DNA from 4 places in the Mesorhizobium sp. CA6 genome. Region 2 is predicted to be linked to each of the others. Evidence: predicted binding sites of a transcription regulator. Region 2 holds the regulator's gene; each other region holds the start of a gene.

Region 1 (5,036 bases), on a different contig from region 2:
CAGAAGATCGCCACGAGCAACGTCGCCAGCGCGGCGCGCACGGCATTGCGCCATGCGGCCTGGTAGTCGCGGTGGACAACCAGCGCCGGCTGGCCCCGCTCGCTCGATTTGCGGGAGACAGGCGAACGAAGCGCGTCAAGACCGCGCATCACCTGCTTCAGCGCCTCGGCGAAATCGCCGGCGATGGTCAGGCGGGTGATGGTGCCGACCTTGTCTTCGCCGTTATCGTTGGAGCCGGTATCGTTGGGCAGTTCGGGCATCTCCCTGGCTTTGCTCGCGATCGCGTCGAGCCTTGCCACCCATGGCCCTGTGTCATCGAGCGCGCCGGGCGTCGCCGCCAGTTCACCGACGAAGGCTTTCAATTCGCTGCGCATGGGAATGAGCGCTGCGTTCTTCGGCCTGCGGTGGCTGTGCAATGCGCGCGCCGCCGAAAGCGCCCACAGAAGCTGACCGATCGTGCGCCGCACCGGATGGGCGCGGGTGGCGAAGCTCGGCGCTTCCAGCCGCGCATAGGTGCGCATCTCGGCGAGCGTCTGGGCATCGGCGATCAGCTTGCGCTGGAGCGCGGCGAGGCTCGCCGGGTCGCCGCCGGAAAAGGCGCCGCCAGCATATTCGGCAAGGTCGAGGATGCTGCGCTTCAACCTGGAAATGATAGCGTCGGCCGCGAGCTTTGGCAGGATCAACCGGCTGGTCACGCCGGCGCAGACGATGCCGAGCACGATCTCCGCGCAACGCGCGACGGCAAGGTCGACGACAATATGCGGTTGTCCGAGGGCCGGCAGGCTGATGATCATCGCCGTGTAGCCGGCAAGCGCGGCGCCATAGGCTTCGGGGTTGCGCAACAGCGACGAGACCAGGGTGCAGACGCCGATCCAGAGCGCCAGCACGGTGACAAGCAGCCACGGGTCGGCGCCGAACAGCGATGTGATGCCGACTGCAGCGAGACCGCCGGCCAGCGTGCCGAGCAGCCGGTAGAAGCCCTTTGCCAGCACCATGCCGGCGACCGGCTGCGCGACGATGAACACCGTCATCATCGCCCATTGCGGATGATCGAGCTTCAGCGCGTAGGCGGCAAGCAGCGCGACCAGTCCGGCCGAAACCGTGCGCAGGGCAAAAACCCAGTCCGAACGGGTCGGCTGCGTCAGACCGCTTAAGGGCGTCTCGACAAGCTCTTTAAACCGCGTCCAGGTCACACCGGTTCTCCGTGCAGGAGACTGTTATGGACCGGTAGGCGATCAGATATCCAGCACGTCCGCCTCGGCGAATTCGGCGCGCTCCTGGATGAAGCGGAAGCGCGCCTCGGGTTTGGTGCCCATCAGCGCGTCGACGGCATCCTTGGTGGCCTGCTCGGCGTCGATCACGTCGACCCTCAAAAGCGTGCGCTTCCTCGGATCCATCGTGGTCTCCTTGAGCTGTGAGGCCATCATCTCGCCCAGGCCCTTGAAGCGGCCGATCTCGACCTTGCCGCGCCCGGTGAACTCGGTGCGCAGCAGTTCGTCCTTGTGCGCGTCGTCGCGGGCATAGCCGACCTTGCCGCCTTGCCGGATCGAATAGAGCGGCGGCACGGCCATGTAGAGATGGCCGCCGCGGATCAGGTTCGGCATCTCCTGATAGAAGAAGGTGATCAGCAACGAAGCGATGTGCGCGCCGTCGACGTCGGCGTCAGTCATGATGATTACGCGGTCGTAGCGCAGATCCTCGTCGCGATATTTCGAACGCGTGCCGCAGCCGAGCGCCTGGATGAGATCGGAAATCTGCTGGTTGGCAGCAAGCTTGTCGTTGCCGGCGGAGGCGACGTTGAGGATCTTGCCGCGCAGCGGCAGCACTGCCTGGCTGGCACGGTCGCGCGCCTGCTTGGCCGAGCCGCCGGCCGAGTCGCCCTCGACGATGAAGATCTCGGCGCCCGCGGCGGCGTTCTGCGTGCAGTCGGCAAGCTTTCCCGGAAGGCGCAGCTTGCGCACCGCGCTTTTGCGCGAGACTTCCTTTTCCTGCCGGCGCCGCACGCGTTCGTCGGCGCGCGCGATGACCCACTCCAGAAGCTTGGAGGCTTCCTGCGGATTGTCCGCCAGCCAGTGGTCGAACGGGTCGCGAAGGGCGTTTTCGACGATGCGCATTGCCTCGATCGTCGCCAGCCTGTCCTTGGTCTGGCCGACGAATTCCGGCTCGCGGATGAACACCGACAGCATGCCGGCGGCCGAGATCATCACGTCATCGGTGGTAATGATCGAAGCTCGCTTGTTGCCGATGAGGTCGGCGTAGGCGCGCAGCCCGCGCGTCAGCACGTTGCGGAAGCCGGCCTCATGCGTGCCGCCTTCGGGGGTCGGAATGGTGTTGCAATAGGAGTTGAGGAAACCGTCGCCGCCGAACCAGGTCACAGCCCATTCGAGCGAACCGTGGCCGCCCTGCTTGTCGCTCTTCCCGGCGAAAACCTCGCGCGTGACCTGGAATTCGTCGCCCAGCGTCGCCTTGAGATAGTCCTTGAGGCCGCCGGGGAAATGGAACTCGGCCTTTGCCGGCGTCTGATCCTTGTCCTTGATCAGCGACGGATCGCAGGTCCAGCGGATCTCGACGCCGCCGAACAGATAGGCCTTCGAGCGCGTCATGCGGTAAAGGCGCGCCGGTTCGAAGGCGGCGCCCTTGCCGAAAATCTGCTCGTCGGGATGGAAGCGGGTCTTCGTGCCGCGGCGGTTGTGGACCTCGCCGAGATGCTCCAATCCACTGACCGGGACGCCGCGCGAAAAACGCTGCCGGTAGAGCTGACGACCCCGCGCGACCTCGACCTCGAGGTGGTCGGACAGCGCATTGACGACCGAGACGCCGACGCCGTGCAAGCCGCCGGAGGTCTCGTAAACCTTGGAGTCGAACTTGCCGCCCGAATGCAGCGTGGTCATGATGACTTCGAGCGCCGGCTTCTTGAATTTCGGATGCGGATCGACCGGGATGCCGCGGCCGTTGTCGGTGACGGTCAGGAACCCGTCGGCGGAAAGCTCGACGTCGATGAAGGTGGCGTGGCCGGCCACCGCTTCGTCCATCGAATTGTCGATGACCTCGGCGAACAGGTGATGCATCGCCTTGTCGTCGGTGCCGCCGATATACATGCCAGGACGGCGCCGCACCGGCTCGAGCCCTTCCAGCACCTCGATATCGGCGGCGCTGTAGCCCTCGCTGCCGTCGCGGGTGGCGGTCGTACGCTTCGCCGCCTGCACCAGCGGATCGGCGGGCCGCGAGGGCGCGCGCACTTGCTGTGCCGGCTTTTCCATCTTGCCGAAGAGGTCGTTGTTGTCGTCCATGCGAGGCCTAGCGTCCGGTAATGCGAATCATTCGTGGATACTGCCACGCTTTTGGCGGGCGAACGAGTTCCTGTTCCGTTCAGGGATTCAAACTGTCTCTTATTCTAAAACCATTCGATAACCAAGCCGGCCGAAATAGGGCGGTTGGCGGGTCGCGGGATTCCTGATTCTTTAACATTAACGCCTAGCGTGAGGCCCAACCAACAAAAGACCACGGGCGTCAGGGGTTCCATTGTGAGGGGCAGGGCCATAACCATGATCGGCATCGCCGCCGTTTTCGGCGCGATCTCGATCTTTGCGGCGGATTTCTGGGTCAAGAGCCAGGCGAAGGCTCAGGCCGAGGTCAAGGTCGTCGTGGCGCCGCAGCAGCCCAAGGTCGAGTTCAAGACCATCGTGGTGGCGCAAGCGCCGCTGCGCTACGGCATGGAGCTTGGACGGCCGCAACTCGCCGAGATTCCGTGGCCGCAGGATTCACTACCGCAGGGCGCTTTCCCGACAATCGACAAGCTGCTTGCGGACGGCAGCCGGGTCGTGCTGTCGCCGATCGAGGTCAACGAACCGGTGCTGCTCACCAAGCTGTCGGGACCGAACGGCCGCGCCACGCTTTCCAACATGCTGTCGGCGGGAATGCGGGCCGTCACCATCCGCACCGACGAGATCGCCGGCGTCGGCGGCTTCATCACGCCGGGAGACCGCGTCGACGTCGTGCTGACGCGCGATGCTGGGGACATCCAGGAAGTGTCCAAGAATGCTCAAGGGGCTGCCGGCTCGACCGTCACGTCCGAGATCGTTGTCTCCGATGCCAAGGTGCTCTCGGTCGGACAGGGCGCCGATGAACGCAAGACCGAGCCGCAAGTCGCCAATTCGGTGACCATCGAGGTGACCAACGACGGGGCGCAGAAGGTGGCGCTTGCCCGCACCGTCGGCACGCTGTCGTTGTCGCTGCGGTCGGCCGCCGACGCCAGCGCCAGCGAAAGCGGGCTGACGACCATCTCGTCCTTCGGCGGTTCGGTTGCCGCAAATGCGCAGGCGAGCGCCGCCTCGCTCGTCAATGCGGTGACGAAGGACCAGGACGAGCCGAAATTCAAGACGGTGATCGTGACGCGCGGCGACAAGGTCGAGGAATACAAGGTTCCTTCGCGGCAACCGCCGCAGGAACTGCAGCAATAGCCGGTGGGGACCGGCGGGGACGGGGCAAGATGTTCGGGTTTGATACATTTCGGACGACCGGGGGATGGCGTCTTCTCGGCGTGATTGCGCTGGCGGCGACAGTGCTTGCCGTCGCCGCGCCGGCAAGGGCGGGCAATGACGTCGTCTATGTCTCGGCGAACAAGAACGCCTCGATCAAGGTCGCCAAGGGCAAGCCGAAGACGATCATGACGAGCGCCGCCTTCTACCAGATCGTCATCGGCGATCCGGAGATCGCCAACGTCAACCCGCTGACCGACAAATCCTTCTATGTGCTGGGCAACAACCTGGGTACCACCGGCATTGCCCTGTTCGACCAGAACAAGCAGCTTGTCGGCACCATCGACATCGAGGTGACGCTGGATACCGACCAGTTGGCCAGCACCATCCGCGCCAGCGTGCCCGACGCCAAGATCAAGGTCGGCTCGGCAAACGGGCGCGTCGTGCTGTCGGGCGAAGCCGACGATGCGGTCGCCGCCGACAAAGCCAGCAAGATTGCGTCACGCTTTTCCGGCAATGAGGAAGTCATCAACTCGGTCAACATCTCGTCCTCGCAGC
Region 2 (5,036 bases):
CATGGAACTCTCGAGGAAGCGCTGAAAAATGCATGTTTCGCGCAGACTTCCACGCGACCGGCGTTCATGTAGCATAGGCGGTCTGGGGCGCAAGGGGCAGACCCGATGGCTGGACGTGGCCGGGGCGTGAGGGAGGGCGGGGAAACGACAGCTGGCGTCAGCGAGCGCCTGATGTTTGCCCATGCCGCGCCTGCGGAAGAAGCGCCGGTTTCGCTTCCGGAACTCCGTCTACCAGCCGGGCTTCTGCCGCCCGGTGCCGGTGCGCTTCAGCCAGCCTCGTCAATAGACACCGTAGGCCGAATCCGCAAACAGCTTGGCCGCGCTTCGCTTCCTGCGTTGCGCCGAGGCATCGCCGTCGCCATGGAGATCGAGCTTGACCGTGGCGTGGGCTTCCTGCTGGTGCCGGTGTTCCTGGCAGCCGGCGTGATCTGTTACTTCTCGCTGAGCGCCGAGCCGGACCTCTACAGGCCGCTTGCGGCGGTCGCCCTGATGGCGGTCTGCGCGGCGGTCTCGCGTTCCCGGCACAGAACGCACCTTGTCTTCATGGCGGCGTTTTTCTGCGCCTTGGGCTTTCTTGCGGCCAAGGTGGAGACCTGGCGGATGGCGACCCCGATGCTGGGTTCCGAAATCCAGACACGGCTGACGGGCCGCCTCGTCACCGCCGAGGCGATGGCCAACGGCCGTGTCCGGCTCACCATAGATCTGATATCCACGGAGCGTCCGAAGCTGCGCTACGCGCCGGACCGCATCAGGCTGTCGGCGCGCAGGATCCCGTCCGACATGTCGGCCGGGTCGATGCTGACCGGCTATGCCAAGCTGCTGCCGCCGACAGGTCCTGTTCGGCCGGACAGCTACGACTTTTCCTTCGACAGCTATTTTGCCGGCATAGGCGCCAGCGGCTTTTTCCTGGGCTATCCGAAACTTGTCGCGCCGACCCCGAGTGCGCCAACGGAGGTGCCGTTTGGCGCGCGCGTGGCATCGGCCATAGAAAATGCTCGCGAGGGGATTGCCGACCACATCAGGAGCAGCATCGGCGGTTCCGAGGGCGAGATCGCGGCGGCGCTGATCGTCGGCGTTCGTGCTGGCATTCCGGAAGCCATCAACGAGTCGATGCGACGGACCGGCATCTACCACATCATTTCGATCTCCGGCCTGCATATGGCGCTGGTCGCCGGCACGATCATGGTGCTTTTGCGCGGCGCCTTCGCGCTGTTTCCGGACTTCTCGTCGCGCCGGCCGGTGAAGAAATATGCCGCTGGCATCGCGCTGGCGTCGATCGCCGCCTATCTCGTGATCTCCGGCATCGTGGTGGCGGCCGAGCGAAGCTTCATCATGCTTGGCGTGATGCTGGTCGCCGTGCTTTTCGACCGCGCGGCGCTGACCATGCGCAACCTGGCGATCTCTGCCATCGCCGTCATCCTGGTCTCGCCGCATGAAGTGGTCGGCCCGAGCTTCCAGATGTCCTTCGCCGCCACCGCCGCCCTGGTCGGCGCCTATGCCGGCTTTGCCGACTATCGCGCCGGCAAAACGACCGCGCCGCCGGCAAAGCGTTCGTTTCTCGGGTTCTTATCGCGAAAACTGGCGATTGGAGCGGGTGGCGCCGCCGTGACGTCGCTCATCGCGGGCAGCGCAACATTGTTGTTTGCCATCTGGCACTTCCAGCGGGTGTCGCCGCTCAGCCTGCTGGCCAATCTGGCGGTCATGCCGATCGTCTCATTGGTCGTCATGCCGTTCGCCGTGCTGAGCGCGCTGGCCATGCCCTTCGGCTTAGACGGTCCCTTCCTCTTTGTCATGGGCAAAGGCCTGACGGCGATGATCGCCATTTCGGCATGGATTTCCGAGCGCTCACCGGTCGACGCCGTGGGGCTGATCTCGATCCAGTCGGTGCTGCTGGCGACGGTCGCGCTGGTCATCGCGACCATGGCTACCACTTGGCTGAGGCTTGCCGCCGTACCTTTCGCGCTCGCTGCGCTGCTGGCCATTCCGCACGTCCGCACACCGGACGTGCTTATCTCGGAGGATGCGCATCTGGTGGCGATGCCGATCGGCGGCGGCGAGCTTGCCGTCAATCGCGAACGCTCCAACGAGTTCACCACCGACAACTGGAAACGGGCGCTGAAAGCCGAGGAGATCGTGCCGCCAGAAAGGTTCGCCAAAGATACGCTGGACATTGCCGATCCCGCCGACCTGCCGCCCGGCTCGCCCTTCTATTGCAGCGGCGATCTCTGCATCGGTCGGCATCCTTCCGGCGCGATCGTCGCGCTCGCCGAGACCCGCGACACCGCCCGGCCGGCCTGCGGCTTCGCCGACCTCATCGTCATCAACGACGCCACGGCCTATAACCCGTGCCGCGATCCGCGTGTGCTCGTCGTCACCAAGCGGCAGCTGGCGCGCGACGGCAGCGCCGCCGTTTTCTTCGATCCGCAATCGGCAACCGCGCGGCCAACCGTCCGCTACGCGGTCGTAGAACCATACCGACCCTGGCACGAGCAGCGGAAATACACGCGCGAGGCGAGGGGACTGGCGCCCTATAAGCAGCCGGAAAAACCAGCCGCCGCACCGGCCCAATAGATTGTCGTTCGGGCGAAGAAGGCCGGGCAGTTCTGCTCAGTAGCGGCGGATAAGTCCGACGAGCTTGCCCTGAACCTTGACCCGATCCGGTCCGAAGATCCGGGTCTCATAGGCCGGGTTGGCGGCCTCGAGCGCGATCGAGGCACCCTTGCGGCGGAAACGCTTAAGCGTCGCCTCCTCATCGTCGACCAGCGCCACCACGATCTCACCCGGGCTTGCCGTGTTCGCATTGCGGATGATGACGGTGTCGCCGTCGAAGATGCCGGCCTCGATCATCGAGTCGCCCTTGACCTCCAACGCGTAATGCTCGCCGCCCATGATCATGTCCGGCGGCACCGAGATCGAATGCGTCTGGTGCTGGATGGCGTCAATCGGCACGCCGGCGGCGATGCGGCCCATCACCGGAATGGATACGGCCGCCGCGGCCTCGTCGTCATTGCTTGGCGTCGGGGTGCGTGATGGAGTCGTCGGCTTGATCTGGCGACTGAGATTGCCTTGGCCGCCCTGGATGACGCTCGGCGAAAACTTCTTCGCGGCATTCAGGCCAGGCGCGATCGAGTCGGGCAGGCGCAGCACTTCCAGCGCGCGCGCCCGATTCGGCAGCCGGCGAATGAAGCCGCGTTCTTCCAGCGCCGTGATCAGCCGGTGGATGCCGGACTTGGAGGCAAGGTCGAGCGCCTCCTTCATCTCATCGAATGATGGAGGAATCCCGCTCTCCTTCAGGCGTTCATGGATGAACATCAGGAGTTCATGTTGTTTGCGCGTCAGCATCGGCGGCCCCCACGGGTTCTGAAACCAGAATCAGAAAAACAAACCCAGAACAAACACTATCTGTTCCAGTTGTGTTCCGCAACCGTTTAAAGTTTAGTGAATTTGTTAAGGCTGCCGAAACAATGTCGCATCCGGTGACGGCCGGCTGCCCCTCCTGGGGCAGCGGCATTGATTCCGCTCGATTTTGGAGTTCCCCTTAAGCTGAAATACAACCCGACACGATCACGAAGCCGTGGTTGGGATCACGTCGGCTCGTACCGTAAGCGCGTGGCACCGTGAACGAAACGAACCCAAAATGCCAACCTTGGCGAAGTTCCGATCCGCAGTCTTCGCCGTCTATGGACCAGCTAACATAGGACCAAAGGTTCTTGCCCTGTCGCCGAGGGTGGTGAGACAACCCCCTTGGCCAGATCGAAATGGAGGCGGCAGCACAATGAGGGGAATTCCTGATCTCGCCGAAGTCGAGGCGATGGATGCCGCGGATCCGCTGCGCGCGACGCGCGATCGCTTCGTCTTGCCGGAAGGCGTCCTATATCTCGACGGCAATTCGCTGGGCGCTGCTTCGATCGACGCCTTCAGCGAGATCGAGACTGCCACGAGGCAGGAATGGGCGCGGGATCTCATCCGCGCCTGGAACACCGCCGGCTGGTTCGATATGCCCATCGAGCTAGGTGACCAGCTAGGACGGCTGATCGGCGCGAAACCCGGCCAGACGGTCGTTTGCGACACGACTTCGATCAATATCTACAAGGTCCTGCATGCGGCACTTGCAATGCGGCCCGAGCGTTCGGTGATTGTTGCCGAGGGCGACAGCTTTCCGACCGACCTCTACATGGCGGAAGGGGTCGCATCGACGCGGTCCGGCACGGTGCTGCGGCTCGAATGCGCAGATGCCCCGACGATTGAGGAACTGGTTGACGATCGCGTCGCGGTCATCCTGGTCAACCACGTCAACTACAAATCCGGCCGGCTGCGCGACATGGCGGCGCTCACCCGCAAGGCTCATGAAGCCGGTGCGCTGATCGTCTGGGACCTCTGCCACACGGCGGGTGCGCTGCCGGTGGATCTCGACGGCTCGAATGCCGATTTCGCCATCGGCTGCACCTACAAGTATCTCAATGGCGGGCCGGGCTCGCCAGCCTTCATCTACGCCGCGAACCGCCATCACCGCGACATTCGCCAGCCGCTCAGCGGCTGGTGGGGCCATGCCCGGCCTTTCGCGTTCGAGCAGGGCTACGCTGCGGGCACGGGCATCCGGCGGTTCCTGTGCGGAACGCAGCCGGTGCTGTCGATGCGCGCGCTGAAAGGGGCGCTGGATCTCTGGAACGATGTCGACATGAGGGCCGTGCGGAGAAAAAGCGTCGCGCTGACGGACCTGTTCATCCGGCTTGTCGAGGCCAGATGCGGCGGCTTCGGTCTTGAGCTGGAGAGCCCGCGCTCAGGCGCCGAGCGCGGCAGCCAGGTCTCGTTCGCACATCCGCATGGCTACCAGGTGATGCGTGCCTTAATCGAGCGCGGCGTGATCGGCGATTTCCGCGCGCCATCCACCATTCGTTTCGGCTTCACGCCGCTTTATGTCGGCTACCGCGATGTCTGGAATGCAGTCGAGGTGCTGCAGGACATCCTGCGCACTGGCGTCTGGCAAGACGCGCGCTTTGCCGTCAAAACAACCGTTACCTGACTTTAAATCGGCG
Region 3 (5,036 bases), on a different contig from region 2:
CGAGACCGCCGGCACCTCGATCCTGAGGTCGATGCGGTCGAGCAGCGGGCCGGAAATGCGCGCCTGGTACTCGGTGCGGCAGCGGTCGCCGCGCAGGCAGCGATAGCCGGGCTCGCCCGACATGCCGCAGCGGCACGGATTCATCGCCGCCACCAGCTGGATGCGCGCCGGATAGGTGACGCGGTGGTTGGCGCGCGCGATCATGCAGTCGCCGGTTTCCAGCGGCTGGCGCAGCGCATCCAATGTCTGCGGCGTGAATTCCGGTAACTCGTCGAGGAACAGCACGCCGTGATGGGCGAGCGAGACCTCGCCCGGACGTGCGCGCAGCCCGCCGCCCACCATCGCCGCCATCGAGGCCGAATGATGCGGGGCGCGGAACGGCCGCCGGTCGGTCAGCTTGCCTTCGCCGAGCTCGCCGGCGACGGAAGCGATCATCGACACTTCGAGCAGCTCCTTCGGCGCCAGCGGCGGCAGGATCGAGGGCAGGCGCTGCGCCAGCATCGACTTGCCCGAGCCGGGCGGCCCGACCATGAGAAGGTTGTGGCCGCCGGCGGCAGCCACTTCGACCGCCCGCTTGGCGCTCTCCTGGCCCTTGATGTCGGCGAGGTCCGGCAGGTCGCGCGCGGCAAGCTGGATGCCGGCCTCGGGCCGTGATAGCACCTGCGTGCCGCGAAAATGGTTGGCGATGGCGATCAGGCTGCGCGGCGCCAATATGTCGAAATCCTTGCCCGCCCAGGCCGCCTCCGGCCCGCAGGCGAAGGGACAGATCAGGCCCTTGCTTTCGGCATTGGCGCCGATGGCCGCCGGCAGTGCGCCGGCCACGCCAGCGATGGTGCCGTCGAGCGACAATTCGCCAAGAACGACATAACCGGCCAGCATGTCGCCCGGAATGGCGCCAAGCGCCGCCATCAGCCCGAGTGCGATCGGCAGGTCGTAATGGCTGCCTTCCTTGGGAAGATCGGCCGGCGCGAGGTTCACCGTCACCTTCTTCGACGGCATCGACAGGCCCGACGCGTGGAGTGCGGCCTGCACGCGCTCGCGGCTTTCGGCCACCGCCTTGTCCGGCAGACCGACGATCTGCATGCCGACCTTACCTGGCCCGACCATCACCTGGACATCGACCGGCAAAGCCTCGATGCCCTGGAAAGCCACCGTGCGAACCCGCGCCACCATCTTTCAAGCCCCCGGATGTCGGCTCCCGCGCGGCGCTGCGATCAGGCCGCGCAAGACCTCACGCCAGACAACCACAGATTTGCGGCTTAGGCAAGAACATTACGGGAACATGGGTGCGCGAGCGTCGCAGCGTTGGCGAACCAACGTCGGCTGAACCTGAGTCCGATGGAATTCAAATCCGGCGCGGCTAACGAGATAGATTTTGGATCGAGAAATCTTTTCAGTCTCTTCGAATCATATAAGCTGATTAACGATCAGGGGGGAATCAATGCCAAGCGTTTTATTAGTTGGTCAGGTGCAAAGAGCCATGTCATCGCAAATACGCTCTATACGTGGCTCCCGGTCGTTCTGCAGAGCGTCCGACCATTTATGTCGTCGGAGGATTTGAAGAAGGGTGGACGTTGGCAAGCCGATCTTACCGAGGAGCTAGCTAAAGATAGTTTTGGCATACTTTGTCTGACACCATCGAATCTATTAGCACCGTGGATTTTGTTTGAAGCTGGAGCGCTATCTAAGTCAGTGGGAGATGCGCAGGTTGCACCCTTCCTGGTGGGCGTCAAACCATCCGAACTCCCACCACCTCTCACGCAATTCAATGCTGTGGCGGCCGAGATAGGCGATTTCAAAAGATTGCTAAGAGACATCAATGCGCGCGTTGGCAATGACGCTGTCCCAGTTGAGCGCGTGGAGAAATCCGTAGATGGCCTCTGGCCGAAAATTGAGCAGGAGCTGAAGGGAGGTTTGGAGGAGATAAATAAAGCACCTGCAGTTAAAGGGTCGGCCGGCAGCCTAGAGGTATTCGATGCAATCCTGCAAGAACTGCTCGTCTTGAACCGAAACCAAAGCAAGTTGCTTTCCAAACCGGAGGAGCTCCTACCGAGCGCCTATCTGGAGCGGGTGTTAGCCGATGGCAGAGGCTTGCCGGACCGAAACCATAAGGTGTGGGACGATCTCTTCGAATGCGCGTTGGAGGTTGGTGATGTCTCTCAAGCGCACCCGGAGTTGGCTGAACTTACGCCAGCCGCTGAGCGCCTTAGGATGATTACCAACTATCTTGGAGAGCGCTACAAGTTGGGGCGTAGAAGGCGATTGTGGAGTAGGAATGCAGCGCGAGATCGGCAGCTCGACACCCGGAAAGACCTAGAAGGTCCTACTATGGAGGATAGCTGACGGACGAATTTTCGCCGATATCTCAGCAATCGTGACCAACCAGATTTTCATTTGGCTTGCGCAACCCAGAATAGCCGCTACGAAATCTATACTGGCATCCAAAACCAGAAGAAAGCTCAGCCCAAGGGAGTTGCTTTGTGGATCATAATGGTATCGGGCTGTCCGTTACGCGTCAGGAGATCAGCGCTGATTTTGAAATGCGTGCCGGGTAGTAATGCTGCCAATGCTTCGCTTGCAATGTTTACTGGCACCAGATAGCGGTACCCGTCTGGTCGAAAGTGAAGCTCGCCTTCTACTTCGACCGCGCGGCCAGTGAGCTTGCCCTCGCGACCGTCTTCCATAAGCCTGCGGACCTCAGTCGCTTGCAGCAGGCGTGGGCCTTTTGATGCCCGCTCGATTTCTCGAACACGGATGGCGGTGTCCAGATCCATAACAACAATTGTCTTGTCCCGAGTTCTGATCTCAATTCTTTCAACTTGCTGCTTTTCCACCAACTCAGCGCCCACTCTAGCGAGCGGTTGAGAGGCCTCAGGCGACATTGCCCTAACAAGCGCACCGATCACGAGCGTAACTAAAGCACCGGTAGCGGCTGTCGTCTTGATTGGCGTTGCACTGAACTCTTCCCGTATCGCATATGCTGCACTTGCAAGCCTTATTGCCCGTATGATGACGGCAAGACTACCGGGTTCGATTGCTGTGACTCGAAGTTCTGCGCCTCCTCTGCGAGCAACTGTAGCAGCACGCTGCAGGAACGTTCCCAGTTCGCTCGCTTCAATGCCCTTCTCTCCCAAGAAGTAGAAAGCGAACTGATCAGAACCCAGTTCGTACCCGTTGTCCGTAGCCATCTTGTCCCCCTCGCTGGTCTATCCAGTCTGCTAGTTTATGTTTTTGTTTCATCCGCAATCGGACCCGCCTTAGACTGGAAACTACCCCGCTTCCCCTCAACGCAATCCCAGAACAGGCTGGCGATATCCGCGCCACCAAAACGCTGCACTTCGCGCACGCCGGTCGGCGAGGTGACGTTGATCTCGGTCATGTAGTCGCCTATCACGTCGATCCCGACCAGGATGAAGCCGCGCTCCCTGAGCGCCGGTCCGATGCGGGCGCAGATCTCGCGCTCGCGCTCGGTCAGCTCGGTCTTCTCGGCGCGGCCGCCGACATGCATGTTGGAGCGGGAATCGTGCTCGGCCGGCACGCGGTTGATGGCGCCCACCGGCTCGCCGTCGATAAGGATGATGCGCTTGTCGCCCTTGCGCACGTCCTTGAGATAGCGCTGCACGATATAGGGCTCGCGGAACAACTGGCCGAACATTTCGAGCAGCGAGGCGAGATTGCGGTCGGCCTCGTGCAGATGAAAGATGCCGGCGCCGCCATTGCCGTAGAGCGGCTTGACGATGATGTCGCCGAATTCCTTGCGGAAGGTCGCCACTTCCTGGGGGTCCTTGGTGATCAGCGTCTCCGGCATCAGGTCTGGGAATTCGGTGACGAAGATCTTTTCCGGGCTGTTGCGCACCCAGGCTGGGTCGTTGACCACCAGCGTCCTCGGATGAATGCGCTCCAATATGTGCGTGGTGGTGATGTAATTCATGTCGAAGGGCGGGTCCTGGCGGAGCAGCACGACGTCCATGTCGGAGAGGTCGGTGCGCACCTTCTCGCCCAGCGCGTAATGGTTGCCCTTCTCGTCGCGCACCTGCATCTCCTCGACGCGCGCGAACACCTTGCCGCCCACCATCGACAGCCGGTCGGGCGTGTAGTGGAAAAGCTTGTGGCCGCGCCGCTGCGCCTCCAGCGACAGCGCGAAGGTCGTGTCGCCGGCGATCGACACGGTGGAGACATGGTCCATCTGGACGGCGATCTTCAACGGCATTTGCGGCTCTCCGGGGAACTCAGACGCCCGATATAGGGAAATCGGCGGCGCCTGCCAATCGTGCTCGCTTGGTGCAGACGCTCAGCGGTCGAAGACCAGCCTGGAGTAGCCGAGGAAGGACAGCGCCATCGCGACGATCGAGGCAAAGGCCAGCGCGGCCAGCGGCGGCAGCGCCGGCAGGGCGAACAGGACGGCGCAATAGACTAGATAGTTGACGACGCCGGCGGCGACGCCGACACCGCCATAGCGGGCGCCTTCCTGCGCGATGCCCCGGCTCGACGGCGCGAAGGTCAGATGGCGGTTGATCTGCCAGGTGACGCAGAGCGCGAAGCCGATCGACAGCAGGCGCGCCGCCATCGGGCCGAGCGGCGTGGCGGCAAGCAGCAGCCAGAGCGCCGCGGCGTCAGCAACGAAGCCGATGCCGCCGGTAAGGATGAAGCGGACGAGGCGGTCCACTATGCCGCCCGCGAGGACTTGCCCGCCTCGCTCTTGGGCGAGGCCTGTCCGGATATTCCGCGCTCGGCCCGGCCGGAGGAAATCGACAGATAGAAGATGCGCTTCTGCTCGGCCCGCCCGCGCGACACCGAATCGAGGATCAGCCCGGTCATCATCGACAGCATGGCCAACAGCAGCATGCCGATCGACAGCACCCAGGTCGGCATGCGCGGCACCAGCCCCGTCTGCGCGAACTCGACCAGCACCGGGATCATCAGGCCGATGCTGGCCGCCAGGAAGAACAGCGCGAACGTGCCGAAGAAGCGCAATGGCTGCGTCTCCTTCACCAGCATGGCGAACATCCACAATATCCTGGCGCCGTCGCGGAAGG
Region 4 (5,036 bases), on a different contig from region 2:
AGCGCATCGGGCTGGCGGCCAAGCTCGGACTCGGCTGATGCGCGTTACAGTCTTTGGCGCCGGCGCCATTGGCGGCTATCTCGCCGCCAAGCTCGCGATCGCCGGCTCGGTCGATCTGTCGATCGTGGCGCGCGGCGCGCATCTCGAAGCCATCAAGGCCGGCGGCCTGCGCCTGATCGAGAACGGCAAGGAAACGGTGGCGCGGGTGAAAGCGGCGGCACGCGCCGAGGAGCTCGGCGCACAGGATTATGTCGTGCTGGCGCTGAAGGCGCATTCGCTGGCTCCGGCGCTGGACGAGATTGCGCCGCTCTTGGGCGAGGGGACAGTCGTCGTCACCATGCAGAACGGCGTGCCCTGGTGGTACTTCTACAAGGCGGGCGGCGCGCTCGAAGGCACACGGCTCGACGCGGTCGATCCAGGTGGGGCGATCTGGCAGCGCATCGGGCCGGAGCGCGTCATCGGCTCCGTCGTCTATCCCGCCGTCGAGGTCGATGCGCCGGGCCTTATCCGCCATGTCGAAGGCACGCGCTTTTCGCTGGGTGAGCCTTCGGGCGAGAAGAGCGAGCGGGCCACCGCGCTTGCCCGCGAAATGGTCAAGGCCGGGCTGCAGGCGCCGGTGCGCGAGGACATCCGCTCGGAGATCTGGGTGAAGCTCTGGGGCAATCTCTCTTTCAACCCGATCTCGGCGCTGACCGGCAGCACGCTTGCGGCCATCGTCGCCGACGAAGCCACACGCGCCGTCGCCCGCGCCATGATGCTGGAAGCGCAGGCGATCGGTGAGCGCCTCGGCGTGCGCTTCCTCATTCCCGTCGACCGGCGCATCAAGGGCGCCGGCGACGTCGGCGAGCACAAGACCTCGATGCTGCAGGATCTCGAGCGCGGCCGTCCGATGGAGATCGACGCGCTGGTCACCGCTGTGCAGGAACTCGGCCGCCTGACCGGCCAGCCGACGCCGACAATCGACAGCGTGCTGGCGCTGGTGCGGCGGCTTGCGATCGAACGCGGGTGTTATTGACTTCATAGACGTAAAGATCGTCCCCTCTTGACTCTTGCCAATGTTCCTGTTTTGTTCTTGTTAAAAGCTTAACAGGAGCGTTCTCAGCCGAACGAGTACGGATGTCTCGGCAGCAAGAGTTTGATTTCGGCATCCCGATTCCCCCACTGCAGCCGAAGCGGCCGGACCGGGTGTTCTTTGCTCTGTTTTTGCAGGCAAAGGATCGTGCCGCGTTTTGGTCGCTGCAGAGACATCTGTGTGATCTCAACGGGATAACCGGGACGCTGCTGCTAAAAGAGCGATTTCACATCACTCAACAGCATGTGGGCGACTACAAAAGACTTAGATCGAAAATCGAATTCGCGGCCAAGCGGGCCGGCCGAATGGTTGAAATGCCGGCGTTTGAAGTCACGTTTAGCCATGCTGTAAGTTTTCCCGGCCGCCCGGCGGCAAAAGGCAGGCCGCCGTCGCGTCCGTTCGTGCTTTTGGCAGACGATGGGCCGGTCTGCGAACTCAGCCGGTTGATTGGCATCGCCATGAAAGCAAATGGTCTCAAATCGGCGGATCACTTCGTCCCGCATATGACGATTGCCTATGACGAGAAATTCGTCCCCAGGCAGCCGATCGAGCCAATCGGCTTTGTAGCAAGGGAGTTCGTCCTCATTCACAGCCTGCGCGGCCTGACGATCTACCAGGATCTGAGCCGCTGGCCGCTGATGGCCGCGTCATCCTGACACGAATTGTCACCTGCGGAGCGCCGCACCGCTGGCAGATGAACCATCGGTCCCTACTTGATGTCTTGTCCAAACCGGGAGGAAATCATGAACACTGCGGAAATTGCCAAGGATTTCACCGAGCTCCTCAAGAAGGGCGACAGCCACGGTGCCGCCGCGAAATACAATGCCGACGACATCGTCAGCTACGAAGCCATGGAAGGCCCGATGGCCGTGTGCAACGGCAAGGAAGCCGTCAAGCAGAAGGGCGAGTGGTGGGAGGCCAACCATGAGGTTCATGGCGGTTCGGTCGAGGGCCCCTACGTCAATGGCGACCAGTTCGCCTTGCGCTTCAGCTTCGACGTGACACCCAAATCCACCGGCGAGCGCGTCAAGATGGACGAGGTCGGCCTCTACACGGTCAAGAACGGCAAGATCAGCGAAGAGCGGTTCTACTACTGAGCCTTGCTGGGCTCTGAATGCCCTTCGCGCCGCGATTTAAAGAATCAGGCATGGCGGCCTCGGATGATGCCCTGGCCGCCATGCCAGCTTCTCAAATCGTCTTCACATAGGCCGCCAACTGGTCGGCTACCGTGCCCCAGCCGTCGAAGAAACCCATCTTCTCGTGGCTGTTGCGGGTCGCCTCGTCGCGATGGATGGCGGTGGCGGTGTAGCGCGTGCCCTTGCCCTCGGGCGTCAGCGTGATGATCGCGGTGATGAAGGGCTCGCCGGACGGCCGGTAGCCCGGCAGCAGCGCGTCGGTCCACACCAGCCGCTCGTTCGGCACGATCTCGAGGTAGCAGCAGTGACGGTCGCTGACCTCCTTGCCGTCGGGCGATTGCATGCGCGTGCGGAACAGGCCTCCGGGCCTGAGGTCGATCTCGCAATCGGTGATGACCCACGGCTTCGGCGTGAACCACTGCTTGACATGCTCCGGCCGCGTCCAGGCGCGCCACAGCAACTCGCGCGGCGCGTCGAGGAAGCGCTCCAGCGTCAGGCCCAGTTTCGGGTTCGGCTTGATCGGATAGCTCACGTTTCACTCTCCTTGAGGCTCATCACATAGGCGTCGAACTGGTCGAGGCGGCGCTCCCACAGCGCGCGCTGTTCGGCGAGCCAGTTTTCGGCAAGCCTCAGCGGCTCGGGCGAAAGGCTGTAAGTCCTGACGCGTCCGGCCTTTTGCGACTGCACCAGCCCGCAACCTTCCAGCACCTTCAGGTGCTCGACGAAGGAGGGCAGCGCCATGCCGAAGGGCTCGGCCAGCTCGCTGACCGAGGCAGGGCTCCTGTTCAGCCGCTCCACCACGCGCCGGCGTGTCGGATCGGCCAGCGCGCGAAAGATGCCGTCAATGGGCGGCGGGTTCTGGCTTGTTGTGTGCAGGCTCATAGCTGTTCCTTCCGCGACCGTCGGCGGTCGGGCAATCTTTACGAGAAAATACTTAGGAAAAAACCTTAGTATTGGCAAGAGCCAAAATCGCACCGGCGTAAAGCGCTGGCAAAGCCTATAGGGCCGGCCTAGGCTTCTGCCGGATTCGAAAATCTTCATCTGACAGAGGCCCGCCTTGACCATCACTATGTACGGCATCACCACCTGCGACACGATCAAGAAGGCGCGCGTCTGGCTGGAGAGCCATGACGTGCCGTATCACTTTCATGACTACCGGGCAGAGGGGATCGAGGCCGACAGGCTCAGCGGTTGGATCGGCAAGGTCGGCTGGCAAAAGCTGCTCAACAAGGGCAGCACGACCTTTCGCGAGCTGCCGGAAGCGGACAAGGCCGGGCTGGACGAGAAGAAGGCGAAGCAGCTGATGCTCGCCAGGCCGACGATGATCAAGCGGCCGGTGCTGGAGGTGGGGGACCGGGTGTTTGTGGGATTCAAGCCGGAGGTTTATGAAGAGGCGGTGAAATAGTGCGCGACCGCGAAGCTGCCAATCTCCCCTTGTTGGCTACGGCATGCATGGCAGCTTGGCGTATGCATCGTCTAATGTAGCGCTGGTCGACCCCCACTCCGTCTCGGCTTCGCCGAGCCACCTCTCCCCCGATCGATGGGGGAGAGGAAAGGCGCCAAGCTTTTTGCCGTCAACGCTCGTCCGCAAGGCTCCCTTCCTTTCCCTCCGGAGGGGGGAAAGGTGGCGCTGCGAAGCAGCGACGGATTGGGGGAACCACGTGGCAATCAAGCCTCGGCCTGATCCGTTACGCCTGTCACACAAGACGTGTGCATAGTCTAGCCATTTCATGGGGAGATGTCAGGCAGGACAGAGAGGGGGCGAAGGAACGCTACGTCTCGATAACTATGCGTGGGCTTCCAAATACCCCGCCAGCGCCACCGCATTGTTGTGCGCCTCGTCATGCGCGCCGTAGAGCAGCGTCACCTTGCCCTCGCGCACTAGGCCACGCAGCTGCGCTACCGCGTCGCTATTGGCGTCGAGCTCGGCCCGATATCGCTTCTGGAATTCCGGCCAGCGCTCCGGCTCGTGCCCGAACCATTTGCGCAGCGCGTCGCTCGGCGCGATCTCCTTCAGCCAAAGCGTCAGTTCGGCGTCCTTCTTGCTGACGCCGCGCGGCCAGATGCGGTCGACCAGCACCCGCTGGCCGTCGGCTTTCGCCGGCGGCTCATAGACACGCTTCACCGCAATGTCGAAGGCCACTTATGCCTCCTTTGCCAAGCCCCGGCAAAGTGTGCAGCGGTTGGGCTCGGCGACTTCGCCGTGGCCGTCCGTTCGGAATTGCGCCAACAAAGCACCGTTACGCCCACTCGCCCTTGCGCATCACCGCCACGCGGCTGCCGTCCTTGGCGACGCCGTCGATGTCGATCTTGTCCGAGCCGATCATCCAGTCGATATGGATGAAGCTCTTGTTGCCGCCGCGCGTCGATATCTCGTCCTGGCTGAGCGAGGCGCCGTTGACGAAGCATTTCGAATAGCACTGCCCGAGTGCGATATGGCAGGCGGCGTTCTCGTCGAACAGCGTGTTGAAGAACAACAGCCCGCTCTTCGCGATCGGCGAGGAATGCGGCACCAGCGCCACCTCGCCGAGACGCCGCGCGCCTTCATCGGTGTCCAGCACCTTCTGCAGCACGTCCTCGCCCTTCGAGGCCTTGGCCTCGACGATCCGCCCACCCTCGAAGCGCACCGAGATCTCGTCGATCAGCGTACCCTGATAGGAGAGCGGCTTGGTCGAGGAGACATGGCCCTCGACGCGCCTTGCATGCGGCGTGGTGAAGACCTCCTCGGTCGGGATGTTCGGATTGCAGGTGATGCCGTTCTTCGCCGTCGAAGCGCCGCCCATCCATTCATGGCCGTCCGCCAGCCCGACGGTCAGGTCGGTGCCCGG

The links. The regulator LexA, encoded in region 2, represses DNA repair genes until DNA is damaged. The targets are predictions, from matches to a motif close to TGTTCNNNNTGTGTTCNG.
Region 1: parE (DNA topoisomerase IV subunit B) is a predicted target of LexA. The motif match lies at 3,356-3,373, and genes of this name have one in related genera.
Region 3: LB526_RS24230 (YifB family Mg chelatase-like AAA ATPase) is a predicted target of LexA. The motif match lies at 1,266-1,283, and genes of this name have one in related genera.
Region 4: LB526_RS27865 (2'-5' RNA ligase family protein) is a predicted target of LexA. The motif match lies at 1,057-1,074, and genes of this name have one in related genera.

The regions. Positions count from the first base shown of each region.
Region 1 is NZ_JAIUHI010000008.1:199,209-204,244, reverse strand. It holds gene LB526_RS14535 (FUSC family protein) at 1-1,193, opposite strand, end outside; gene parE (DNA topoisomerase IV subunit B) at 1,236-3,290, opposite strand; gene cpaB (Flp pilus assembly protein CpaB) at 3,546-4,460, shown strand; gene LB526_RS14520 (type II and III secretion system protein family protein) at 4,490-5,036, shown strand, end outside.
Region 2 is NZ_JAIUHI010000012.1:144,453-149,488, reverse strand. It holds gene gltX (glutamate--tRNA ligase) at 1-3, opposite strand, end outside; gene LB526_RS19400 (ComEC/Rec2 family competence protein) at 106-2,571, shown strand; gene lexA (transcriptional repressor LexA) at 2,608-3,342, opposite strand; gene kynU (kynureninase) at 3,776-5,023, shown strand.
Region 3 is NZ_JAIUHI010000018.1:54,051-59,086, reverse strand. It holds gene LB526_RS24230 (YifB family Mg chelatase-like AAA ATPase) at 1-1,173, opposite strand, end outside; gene LB526_RS24225 (TIR domain-containing protein) at 1,339-2,343, shown strand; gene LB526_RS24220 (hypothetical protein) at 2,460-3,188, opposite strand; gene gshB (glutathione synthase) at 3,224-4,210, opposite strand; gene LB526_RS24210 (GtrA family protein) at 4,292-4,666, opposite strand; gene LB526_RS24205 (glycosyltransferase) at 4,666-5,036, opposite strand, start outside.
Region 4 is NZ_JAIUHI010000027.1:30,024-35,059, forward strand. It holds gene LB526_RS27855 (acyl--CoA ligase) at 1-38, shown strand, start outside; gene LB526_RS27860 (2-dehydropantoate 2-reductase) at 38-1,015, shown strand; gene LB526_RS27865 (2'-5' RNA ligase family protein) at 1,117-1,728, shown strand; gene LB526_RS27870 (nuclear transport factor 2 family protein) at 1,816-2,169, shown strand; gene LB526_RS27875 (SRPBCC family protein) at 2,261-2,740, opposite strand; gene LB526_RS27880 (ArsR/SmtB family transcription factor) at 2,737-3,090, opposite strand; gene LB526_RS27885 (ArsC family reductase) at 3,266-3,613, shown strand; gene LB526_RS27890 (DUF488 domain-containing protein) at 3,995-4,351, opposite strand; gene LB526_RS27895 (aminopeptidase) at 4,449-5,036, opposite strand, start outside.